2 regions of the Brucella cytisi genome follow, and region 2 is predicted to be linked to the other one. Evidence: predicted binding sites of a transcription regulator. Region 2 holds the regulator's gene; the other holds the start of a gene.

Region 1 (5,677 bases), on a different contig from region 2:
GAAATCTGACCCGTGATGACCGGATCCAGACCCTTGATGCCCTGAGAGGCTTCACCGTCGGCAATAGCCTTTACTTCCAGCGGGTGCAGCTTGCAGAAAGCGGCAATCTGATCAAAAGACAGCGCCGTATTATCGACAAGCCAAACGGCCGTTGCCTTCGGCATAAGAAGCTGGGTGGCCATTAGATATAATCCTTCTGTTCGTCCGCTCCGGTGGCGCGGGACGTGGGCAAAACCACAATTTCCGGGAAATCACGGCCTATATATCGTTTTTTTATCGCCAGAGCAAGAATGGCTCTGAAGCTTAAGCAATATCGAGCACAATCTTGCCAATATGCCTTCCCTCCTCCATGCGCTCATGCGCGCGCCATGCATCTTTCAGCGAAAAGATCATGTCCATCACCGGGGCAACATGGCGTTGCGCCAGAAGCGGCCAGACTTTTGTCTCCAGTTCCCGTGCAATGCCAGCCTTGAAGTCAACAGGTCGCGGACGCAGCGTGGAGCCGGTATGGGTCAGGCGCTTGGTCATCAATATTGCAAAATTGGCCGTGGTTTTCGCACCGTTGAGAAAAGCGATCTGCACGATGCGGCCATCCTCGGCTGCAGCCTTGTAATTGCGGTCGACATAATCACCGCCGACCATATCGAGAATCACATCGGCGCCTTTGCCCCTGGTCACTTCCTTTACGACCTCGACAAAATCCTCTTGCCCGTAATTGACGGCGCGATCTGCTCCAAGTTTCAGACAGGCTTCGCATTTTTCCTTCGAGCCCGCCGTTGCAATGACGGTCGCACCAAATGCCTTTGCAAGCTGGATAGCCGTCGTGCCGATACCGGACGAGCCGCCGTGAACCAGAAAAACCTCGCCCTTCCTCAGCCCGCCGCGCTCGAACACATTGTGCCAGACGGTGAAGAAGGTTTCAGGGATCGCCGCCGCTTCGATGTAGCCATAGCCGGCAGGCAAGGGCAGTGCGTTAGTTTCATGCGCGACGGCATATTCAGCGTAGCCGCCGCCCGCCAGCAATGCGACCACCTGATCGCCGGTCTTGAACCGCTTGACGCCGCTGCCCATGGCAACAATGTCACCGGCAATCTCCAGTCCCGGAATATCCGATGCGCCGGGTGGCGGCGCATATTGTCCCTGTCGCTGCAGGACGTCCGGTCGGTTAACCCCGGCGGCGCGTACCCGCACCAGAATTTCACCTTCCTTGGGTTCAGGCACCGAGCGTTGAACAGGTCGAAGCATATGGGCTCCGCCCGGTTCGGAGATTTCGATAGCAGTCATCTGGGAAGGCAAGTCGGCCATTATATTCAAACTCCATTCAGATTTCTGGCCCTACGCATCGTCGCAGAAATGCCGCATGGCGGATGCAAGACGTCACGTTAGGGAAATCGTCATCGATTTTCTCAAATATATATGCGACGATTCAAGGTGTTAAATCTTTTCTGAGCCATCATTGACCACGGAGGACGGCTATGAGCGGTTTCGATGAGGATATGGTAAAGCCCCGCAATAGCGTGGCGCTAAGCGAAGAGGAGCTATCGCTGCTTTCGGTCACCGAAATCGACCAGCGCATAGCCCTGCTGCAATCCGAAATAGAGCGATTGAAGACAGAACGCCTCAAGAAAGGCGATAGCCGCGCTGCGGCAGAAGCATTGTTTCGATAGGAATGGGGTCGTCAACGGAAATGGATACCGGAGCAAAGCAGCCGGAACCATTTCCGGGCGGCGCGCTTTAGGAACAACAATCATTGATCGCAGCGATCACTCATCAGCCTCAGCACTGACAATTCGGCTTCAGACTTCGGGAATAGAGTTTTGCGCATTTACATTCAGGTTCTGGCCCTTCTCTGCGGTACAGCCTTCCTTCTCATAGCTTCGGGACTTCACGGTCTTCTATTGCCGCTGCGCGGCGGTGTGGAAGGTTTCTCAGTGGCATCGCTCGGCTTGCTCGGCACGACTTGGGCAGGCGGCTTCGTTGCCGGCTGTCTGTTTGCACCGCGCCTTGTGCGCCGTGTCGGTCATGTGCGGGCATTCGGTTGCTTTGCCGCATCGGCTGCGGTTATCGCTCTGCTTTCCGGCATCTTCGTGGATGCAACCATCTGGGTGATCCTGCGCGCCTTCACCGGCTTTTCGATGGCTGGTGCCTTCATGGTCATTGAAAGTTGGTTGAATGAGCGTGCGACCAACGAATCGCGCGGCAAGATTTTCGGCATGTATATGATGGTCAACTACGGAGCCACCATGTCCGGCCAGATGTTGGTAGCGGCAGGCGACGTACGCTCCGATCATCTGTTCATGTTAAGCGGCATATTCTTCTGCCTGGCTCTCATCCCGACCGCGATCTCCACAGCCGTCAGCCCCAAGCCGCTGACGGAAGTGCAGCTTGATCTCAAGGCGCTCTACAATAACTCACCTGCAGCTTTCGTAGGTTGCATCCTGATCGGCATTGCCAATGGCGCCTGGGGTACGCTCGGAGCTGTCTTCGGTGCGAAGTCCGGCATTTCGACCACCGAAATCGCCTTGATGGTCAGTGTCACCATTGCAGCTGGTGCCTTGATGCAGATTCCGATCGGACGCATTTCCGATCTGGTTGACCGGCGTTTTGTGCTGGCAAGCGTTGCGGCGCTGGCGGCACTGGTCGGCCTCATCGCCTTCCTCATCGCTCCGTCCAGCGGCCCCGTCATCATCACGATGACCGGATGCTATGGCGCACTTGCCTATGCACTCTATCCCGTTGCCGTCGCCCACGCCAACGATCATGCGACATCGGAAAGCTTTGTGAAAGTATCGAGCGGGCTTTTGCTGCTTTACGGCTTCGGCACGATGCTCGGACCACTGCTGGCAGCGGCGGCCATGGATATTTTCTGGCCATCCGGCCTCTTCGCCATCACCATGCTCGCGCATATTTCCATCACCGGCTATGCGTTGTTCCGTTCACGCAAGCGTGCATCCGTCCCGAAAGAAGAGAAAGACCAGTTCAAGAGCATGCCTTCCGAACGTGGAGCAACACCGGAAGCGCTGAACCTCGATCCAAGAGCTGAGACGGAAGGGTGACGGGCGCTGAAAATGACCGTCGATAAATAGAGCCGGTTAAATAGTTGAATCAATATGTTCGGCGGCTGTGTCACAGCCGCCAATACTGAATTTTGGCATCTTCGCTTTGGAATGCAAACTGCATTCACGACAAAGAAATACCAGCTCGCCAGAGCCGTTCGGTCTCCAATGTCGATGGCTTGAGACGCCTTATCAAACCGCGATCTAAGCGCGGCTTCCCTGTTAGTGACGTGTTACCTGGGATCTCAGTTTTTCAATCTGGTCCTTGAGCATAAGCTTCTTGCGCTTGAGAGATGCAACGTGCAGGTCGTCCATTGCCGGTGACGCTATGGCTTCGGAAATTTCCTGCTCCAGAGCGCCGTGCTTTTTTTCGAGCGTGGCAAGATGGGACTCGATAGCCATCATCAGATCTCCTTTGGTTGATTTCCCTTATTTACGGAACAGCGCAGACCTCGTTTGTCCGTTTACCCGCTATCCCGTCATTCGACCTGCATGAACGCCCGGCACACCTCCTGTATTCCGGGCCAAACACGCAGTCCCGGCTGCCAAGGATACGGTATATTTGTCGCATTCGACAGCCGCCGTCCATGACAGAACCATGACAGTTTGGCATGAGTTTGGTGCAAAGTCGATTTTGTCGTGGTAGCATTTTCCTGACGCGAAAAATGTGATAAGGGCTTCGCCGGAAACGGGCTGACGCCGCACCTTTTATGGTTTGGCGCGGCCCGTAAAACTATTCAACAGAACGGGGCACCGCATGTCCGATCAGGAACAGGCCGAAATCAGATTGGCCGTCGCACGACTGAAACAGGAACACGCGGATTTCGATGCTGCCATAAACGCCATGATAGCGGTTGGCTGCGACCAATTGCGCGTCCAGCGCATGAAGAAGAAAAAACTCGCAATCAAGGACAAGCTGCAGGAGATGGAAGATCGGGTGATCCCCGACATCATCGCCTGAATGTCCATAATGATCGATGACAGAGCCGGGGTTCGCCCGGCTTTATCATTTTGATATCACCCGAAACATGCACGAAAGAAGCGGAGCAGGAAGATCAATGAGCGTTACTGCCGATGTCGCCATCATCATGGGAAGCCAGTCCGACTGGGAAACCATGCGCCGTGCAGCGGACACACTGGAAGCACTCGGCATTTCCTTCGATGCCCGGATCGTTTCCGCGCATCGCACGCCTGACCGGCTCGTTGCCTTTGCCAAAGGTGCCAAGGCGGAAGGGTTCAAGGTCGTTATCGCAGGTGCGGGCGGCGCGGCTCACCTGCCCGGCATGGCTGCAGCCATGACACCGCTGCCTGTCTTCGGCGTTCCGGTCCAGTCCAAGGCGCTTTCGGGTCAGGATTCGCTCCTCTCCATCGTGCAGATGCCAGCTGGCATTCCCGTCGGCACGCTCGCCATCGGTCGCGCCGGTGCGGTCAACGCCGCCCTTCTCGCCGCCGCCGTTCTGGCGCTTTACGATGAGGCGCTTGCAGCCCGCCTCGATGAATGGCGCACTGCGCAAACGGAAAGCGTGGCTGAGCGCCCTTCAAACGAGGCCTGATATGAACAACTCCGCACTCAATTCTGCACTCAGGCCCGGTGCAACCATCGGCATCATCGGCGGCGGTCAGCTCGGCAGAATGCTTGCCATGGCCGCAGCACGTCTCGGTTTTGAAACGGTGATCCTGGAGCCACAGGCCGATTGCCCGGCAGCACAGGTCGCCAATCGCCAGATCATTGCCGCCTATGACGATCCGAAAGCGCTTGCAGAACTTGCAGCAGCGTCCGACGTCATTACCTACGAGTTCGAGAACGTGCCGGTCAGCGCTGCCGACAGGCTGGCCGAAACCGCTCTGGTCTTTCCTCCCCCGGCAGCACTTGAAGTCTCGCAGGATCGCTTTACAGAAAAGCAGTTCCTCAACTCCAGCGACATCGAGACGGCACCCTGGCGTCTTGTGGACGATGAAGAAACCCTGATTGCAGCTCTGGGCGCACTTGGCGAGCGCGGCATCCTGAAGACGCGGCGTCTTGGTTATGACGGCAAGGGACAGGTCCGCCTGACATCACTCGATGAGTCCGAAGCTCACAAGGCGATTCTCGCGATCAATCGTGCCCCGGCCATCCTCGAAGGCTTCGTCGATTTCGAGCGCGAAGTTTCGGTGATCGCGGCACGTGACCGCTCCGGCAATGTCGCAATCTTCGATATTGCCGAAAACGTTCACAAGGACGGCATCCTTGCGACTTCGACCGTACCGGCTGCCGTTTCCGAAAACACGGCCGAAGCAGCCCGTAAAGCCGCCACAAAGCTTCTGAACGGGCTTGATTATGTCGGCGTGCTCGGACTTGAGTTCTTCGTCCTGAAGGACGGCACGCTACTGGCAAACGAATTCGCCCCGCGTGTCCATAATTCGGGCCACTGGACGGAAGCGGCCTGCGCCATTTCGCAATTCGAACAGCATATCCGCGCCATCGCCGGTCTGCCTTTGGGTAACACCGACCGGCATTCGGATTGCGTGATGGAAAACCTGATCGGCGACGATGTCGAGAAGGTGCCAGCGATTCTCTCTGAAAAGGATGCCGTGCTGCATCTTTACGGTAAAAAGGAAGCACGTCCGGGCCGCAAAATGGG
Region 2 (5,677 bases):
GTGCCTGGCAGAATCAGGTTGATTTCTACGACACTCCGATGGTGATCTATCGCCCGATCTATCGCTGAAACTTTCGCCGAAAAGCGACGACAATCAGCCAGAAAATCAAAACGCCGGTCAGGTAGAACTAGACCGGCGTTGCAGATTATCTGATTGTAAAATCGCCTCTTATAGCGGTGCTTCTGGACGGTCCTGGGACAGAAGTAGCGCGCCAATGGCGTCAGCCTGCTTCTGGCTTGCCGGAGCATAGCCAAGCGATGTCGGCTGCGGGGCTGTCGTATCGAATTGCGGCTGGTAGGAGGCCACCTGCATATGCTGTTCCTGCTGAGGTGCAGCCACACCGCGATGGCGTGCCAGTCGTTCGCCACGGGCCTGCGGACCGGCACCAGTGTTCTGGTCCACACTTTGAGCCTTTACCGCTTCCGCGAGTGCCACCTGAACGGTCGGTTCCGTTCCCGGAACTGGGCCGGTTTGTGGCAGGGTCACATCATAAGACGGATCCTGTGGAACGGAAGGTGATTGCGGCGAATAGGCCATAGCCAGATTGTATGGCTCCTGCGGAACCGGATTTTGCAGCGAACCGTCGCGATTGCGCTTCTCGTAGAAGGAATTTCCACCGGCTACGAGCACGTAATGCATATTGTTGTAAGGGAACTTCAGACCCGCCGTGTGGAAGAACATGGCGTTCTTGAGCTTCGGATGACGCTCACCCTTCAGAACCGCGTCGGCAGCGGCCTGAACATCAGGCAGCGCCTTGGAATTCATCTGGCGGGTAAGCACACCGGGCGCAAACTGGTTCTTCTGACCGACGACACCGCAAATCGTATCCGGATAACGTCCCGACGCGAGACGGTTCATGACCACCGTACCAACAGCCAGAAGACCGTCGGAACTCGAACGATTGGATTCGAAGAACATCGCACGTTCAAGGCAATTCTTGTCCCGTGCGGTGTAGGTGTAGGTCTTCACGCCATTGACGGATTTGACGTGGCTTGCCGCCGTCTTTTCCGAATTGGCTTTTCCCGAGGTTCCGGTTGTCGTGCAACCGGTCACCACGAAAGGCGCAATCACCAGCCCGATAAGAGCGGGCAATTTCCACTTCGCGGCGCGCGTCAATGGCTCAGTCTCATATTAGGACCCTTAACTGATCCAGTCATCCATTCAGGCGAACACATCTGGAATGATGCGCGCGAACGTCTGACTGCGGTGCAAGTCAAAGAGGACGAAGATCAAAATCTCACGTCCTACAGTCGCTCAATCGAATTCAAGGTTTTGGAATTTTTAGGCCAAAAAAAGGCAACAGGTCAAATCCCAACAATGCTGGAGACCGCTGAAAAGTCCTAAAACAATTCCGAATCGAGATTGCGAATGTGCCTACAAGCCCTTTAAATATATTAATAATTCCTTAACGAGAATTAGCAATTCAGGTAAGATATTGATTTCACGAGATTCAAAGTCTCGCAATACACGCCATATCGCTGCCTTAATTCACTTTTTCTTGTACTTTTTTTGCATACACATTTGTGGCGTTTCAAATCTTCTGTAGAATTTCTGCTTCCAGGCCGGTTCCATTGCTCTTTGTCAACTTTGACAACAGATTTGTAACATCGCGTGAGATTGTGCTTTTGAGACCCGTTTCGGGTTGTTGCAATGCGAATCGGGCGAGCACGATCCGCACCTTGCAAAGCGGGGTCTTAAACAAAAACGACCCGCCACGGATACCGTGGCGGGTCGGACAAGTTCAGTTCCTGACGCCGAAATGACCGCAGCGGTCACCCGAAAGAATAACCCGCACCCCGAACGGTACGGATCGGATCGAGCGCACGACCGACATTGATCGCCTTGCGCAGCCGTCCGACATGGACGTCCACCGTGCGGTCGTCGACATAGATGTCCGGTCCCCAAACGCCATCCAGAAGCTGGCTACGTGAGAAGACACGACCGGGCGACATCATGAAATATTCGAGCAGGCGGAATTCCGTTGGTCCGAGACGAACTTCCTTTTCCTTGCGATAGACACGATGCTGTTGACGGTCGAGAACCAGGTCGCCCACTTTCAGCACATGCGAAAGAATGCTCGGATTCGACCGGCGCAACATCGCCTTGACGCGCGCTAGCAATTCCGGCGTCGAAAATGGCTTCACGACATAGTCGTCCGCGCCGACGCTCAGGCCCCGAACACGTTCGCTTTCCTCGCCACGTGCCGTCAGCATGATGATGGGCAGGCGTTCGGTTTCCGGCCATTGGCGCAGGCGACGGCAGAGCTCGATGCCCGATACGCCCGGCAACATCCAGTCCAGAATGAGCAGATCCGGTACGTTCTCGCGCAAGGCGATCTCGGCTTCGTCGCCGCGCAGCATTGTATCGACCTGGTAGCCCTCTGCCTCAAGATTATAGCGAAGAAGAACGCTCAGCGCCTCTTCGTCTTCTACCACAGCGATTTTGGGTGCCTGTGACATCCAGTATTTCCCTATCCAAATTCGGCGGGCGGTAGATACAATCCCCCAATCGACCGCGTGCCGCCGCGCTATTCACTCATTCTCAACCGCCGGACCGTGTGGTCCGGTCGGCTGCAGTTCAGGGTTTACGCGCCTCATCCACGACAATACCGTGGCTCAGGTCTTCCTTGGGTCGTTCGGCCGGCATTTGCAGGCCGGTCACGATGTAGTAGACGGTCTCCGCAATATTGGTCGCGTGATCGCCGATACGCTCGATATTCTTTGCGCAGAACAGAAGATGCGTGCAGGCGGAAATATTGCGCGGGTCTTCCATCATGTAGGTCAACAGCTCGCGGAACAGTGACGTGTACATGGCATCAATCTCGTCGTCGCGGTCGCGAACGACATTGATCTGCTGCACCGAGCGCGACGCATAGGCGTCGAGAACATCCTTGAGCTGGGTCAGCGCCAGCTCAGCGAGTGTTTCGAGCCCACGATAAAGCTTTACCGGCTGGCGCGATTCCGAAACGGCGGCAACGCGCTTGGCAATGTTCTTGCCCAGATCGCCCACGCGTTCCAGATCGGCAGAGATGCGGATCGAGCCAATGATTTCGCGCAGGTCCACAGCCATGGGCTGACGCTTGGCGATAATCATCACAGCCTTGTCGTCAATCTCGCGCTCGCTGGCATCGAGAATGAGATCGTCGGAGATGACGCGCTGTGCGAGCGCATTGTCCGCATTGACGATAGCGGCGACCGACTGCTCGACCATACGTTCCGCATGTCCGCCCATTTCGGCGATCTTATGGGAGAGAAACTTCAATTCCTCGTCGTAGGAGCGAACGGTATGCTGAGACGGCATAGTAGACCTCGTAATATAAATTGCGGGGAAGCCGCACTGTCTATCTGTTGAAGCGCAGTTGCGGATCAGCCGAAGCGTCCGGTAATGTAGTCCTGCGTGCGCTTTTCGGTCGGCGCGGTGAACATGGTTTCCGTGTCACCCACTTCGACCAGATTGCCGAGGTGGAACATGGCGGTGCGCTGCGAAACACGCGCGGCCTGCTGCATGGAGTGCGTGACGATCACGATCGTATAGTTCTGGCGCAGTTCATCGATCAGCTCTTCCACCTTCGCGGTCGCAATCGGGTCGAGCGCCGAGCACGGTTCGTCCATGAGAATGACTTCCGGGCTCACCGCAATCGCGCGTGCGATGCAAAGACGTTGCTGCTGGCCACCCGAAAGACCGGTGCCCGCATCGTGCAGACGATCCTTCACTTCCTCGAACAAGCTCGCCTTCTGCAAGCTCGTCACGACGATTTCTTCAAGATCGGCCTTGGTGCGGGCGAGACCGTGAATACGTGGGCCGTAGGCGACATTTTCATAAATCGACTTCGGAAACGGATTCGGCTTCTGGAACACCATGCCGACGCGGGCGCGCAGTTCGACGACATCGATCTTCGGATCGTAGATGTCTTCATTGTCGAGCGTGATCTTGCCACCGACCTTGCAGCCTTCGATCGTATCGTTCATGCGGTTAAGCGAACGCAGGAAGGTAGACTTGCCGCAACCCGAAGGGCCGATCAGCGCCGTGACCATCTTTTCCTGGATTTCCAGATCGACGTCGAACAGCGCCTGCTTCTCACCATAAAATACGCAAACCTTGTCGCCGCGCATCTTTATGGAATTGGCGTTGGCGTTCATCTTTTCTCCTACGGCTTTCTCGAGAGATCGTTCAGTCATCAGGTTCATAGCTTTCGACTCCCGTTTACCAGCGGCGCTCGAAGCGGCGGCGCAGAATGATTGCTGCAATATTCATCACGGCAAGGAACAGAAGCAGGACGATGATAGCGCCTGACGTGCGTTCCACAAAGGCGCGTTCTGCTTCATTCGCCCACATGTAGATTTGTACAGGCAATGCCGTCGCTGGATCCATTGGCGTGGACGGCACGTCGGCGACGAAAGCCACCATGCCGATGAGAAGAAGCGGCGCGGTTTCACCAAGCGCATGGGCAAGGCCGATGATCGTTCCCGTCAGGATGCCGGGTGCGGCAAGCGGCAGGACGTGGTGGAACACCATCTGTGTTTTCGATGCACCAAGACCGAGGGCCGCAGCGCGGATCGACGGCGGCACCGCGCGAAGGGCGGCGCGGGTCGCGATAATGATGGTGGGAAGCGTCATCAGCGTCAGCACCAGACCACCGACCAGTGACGCGGAACGCGGCAGGCCGAAGAAATTGATGAAGACAGCAAGCCCGAGCAGACCGAACACGATGGACGGAACCGCTGCCAGATTGTTGATGTTCACCTCGATCATGTCGGTGAAACGGTTCTTCTTGGCGAACTCTTCCAGATAGATTGAAGCGGCGACGCCGATAGGCAGCGACAGGCCGAGAACGATCAACATCATGTAGAGAGAGCCGACCAGTGCGACACCAAGACCGGAGGTTTCCGGACGGCTGGAGGCACCGAAAGTGAAGAGACCTGTATTGAAGGCCTCCTTCATGACGCCTTCTTCCGAAAGCATCTTCATCCAGCCCACCTGACGGTCAGAAACCTTGCGGCTCGTCTCCGGCACGGAAAGGTCGATCTGCCCCTTGAAGGCGGAATCGATATCGGCGCCGGCCAGAACCGGAACAGTCTGCGTCGTGCCGATGAGCGATGGATTGTCCATCACCAGCTTGCGCAGCTGAATGCGCACGCCGTCGGAATAGAAGCGGCCCAAATCACGCATTGCCGGACGGTCTGTCGCTGCAACACCCAGTTTTTCGGCCAATGCATTGCGCACCAGCAGCGGATAATTGGCCGTGATCAGCACATTCGGATCGGTCGCGCGCTTGTTGCCCGGGTCAATCACCTTCTCTTCAAGCTTGACCGGCAGATAAAGCGTCGTCTGCCAGAAGGCTGTATAGCCCTTGGAAAACACCGAGAAGAGAAGTGCGCACAGAAAGAACACGCCGATGGCGATCGCAGCAATACCGTAATAGCGGAAGCGACGTTCGGCAGCGTAGCGGCGTTTCAGTCCGATATCGCGGCGCGTCGGCTGTGCCGTGGCGCCGCTGGCGTTGAAGGTCGTATCGGTCATTATTCGTACTGCTCCCGGTACTTGCGCACGATATGCAGCGCAAAGATGTTCATGATCAGCGTCAGGACGAAAAGCGTGATGCCGAGTGCAAAGGCCACCAGCGTTTGCGGCGAGTTGAACTCAAGGTCGCCGGTGAGCTGGTTGACGATTTTCACCG

What was found. The regulator PhoB, encoded in region 2, activates phosphate uptake and scavenging genes when phosphate is short. The targets are predictions, from matches to a motif close to TGTCATNNANCTGTCAT.
Region 1: the regulator PhoB is predicted to act here: its motif matches at 3,644-3,660, upstream of AAE521_RS25860 (YdcH family protein).

What each region holds. Positions count from the first base shown of each region.
Region 1 covers NZ_JBCAUP010000045.1:1,715-7,391, forward strand. Annotated here, with positions in the region: gene AAE521_RS25835 (DUF1013 domain-containing protein) at 1-182, opposite strand, end outside; gene AAE521_RS25840 (NAD(P)H-quinone oxidoreductase) at 304-1,308, opposite strand; gene AAE521_RS25845 (DUF1192 family protein) at 1,476-1,667, shown strand; gene AAE521_RS25850 (MFS transporter) at 1,818-3,056, shown strand; gene AAE521_RS25855 (YdcH family protein) at 3,279-3,461, opposite strand; gene AAE521_RS25860 (YdcH family protein) at 3,814-4,017, shown strand; gene purE (5-(carboxyamino)imidazole ribonucleotide mutase) at 4,115-4,609, shown strand; gene AAE521_RS25870 (5-(carboxyamino)imidazole ribonucleotide synthase) at 4,611-5,677, shown strand, end outside.
Region 2 covers NZ_JBCAUP010000013.1:158,938-164,614, forward strand. Annotated here, with positions in the region: gene AAE521_RS14615 (hypothetical protein) at 1-68, shown strand, start outside; gene AAE521_RS14620 (cell wall hydrolase) at 169-1,116, opposite strand; gene phoB (phosphate regulon transcriptional regulator PhoB) at 1,773-2,459, opposite strand; gene phoU (phosphate signaling complex protein PhoU) at 2,578-3,300, opposite strand; gene pstB (phosphate ABC transporter ATP-binding protein PstB) at 3,366-4,139, opposite strand; gene pstA (phosphate ABC transporter permease PstA) at 4,204-5,520, opposite strand; gene pstC (phosphate ABC transporter permease subunit PstC) at 5,520-5,677, opposite strand, start outside.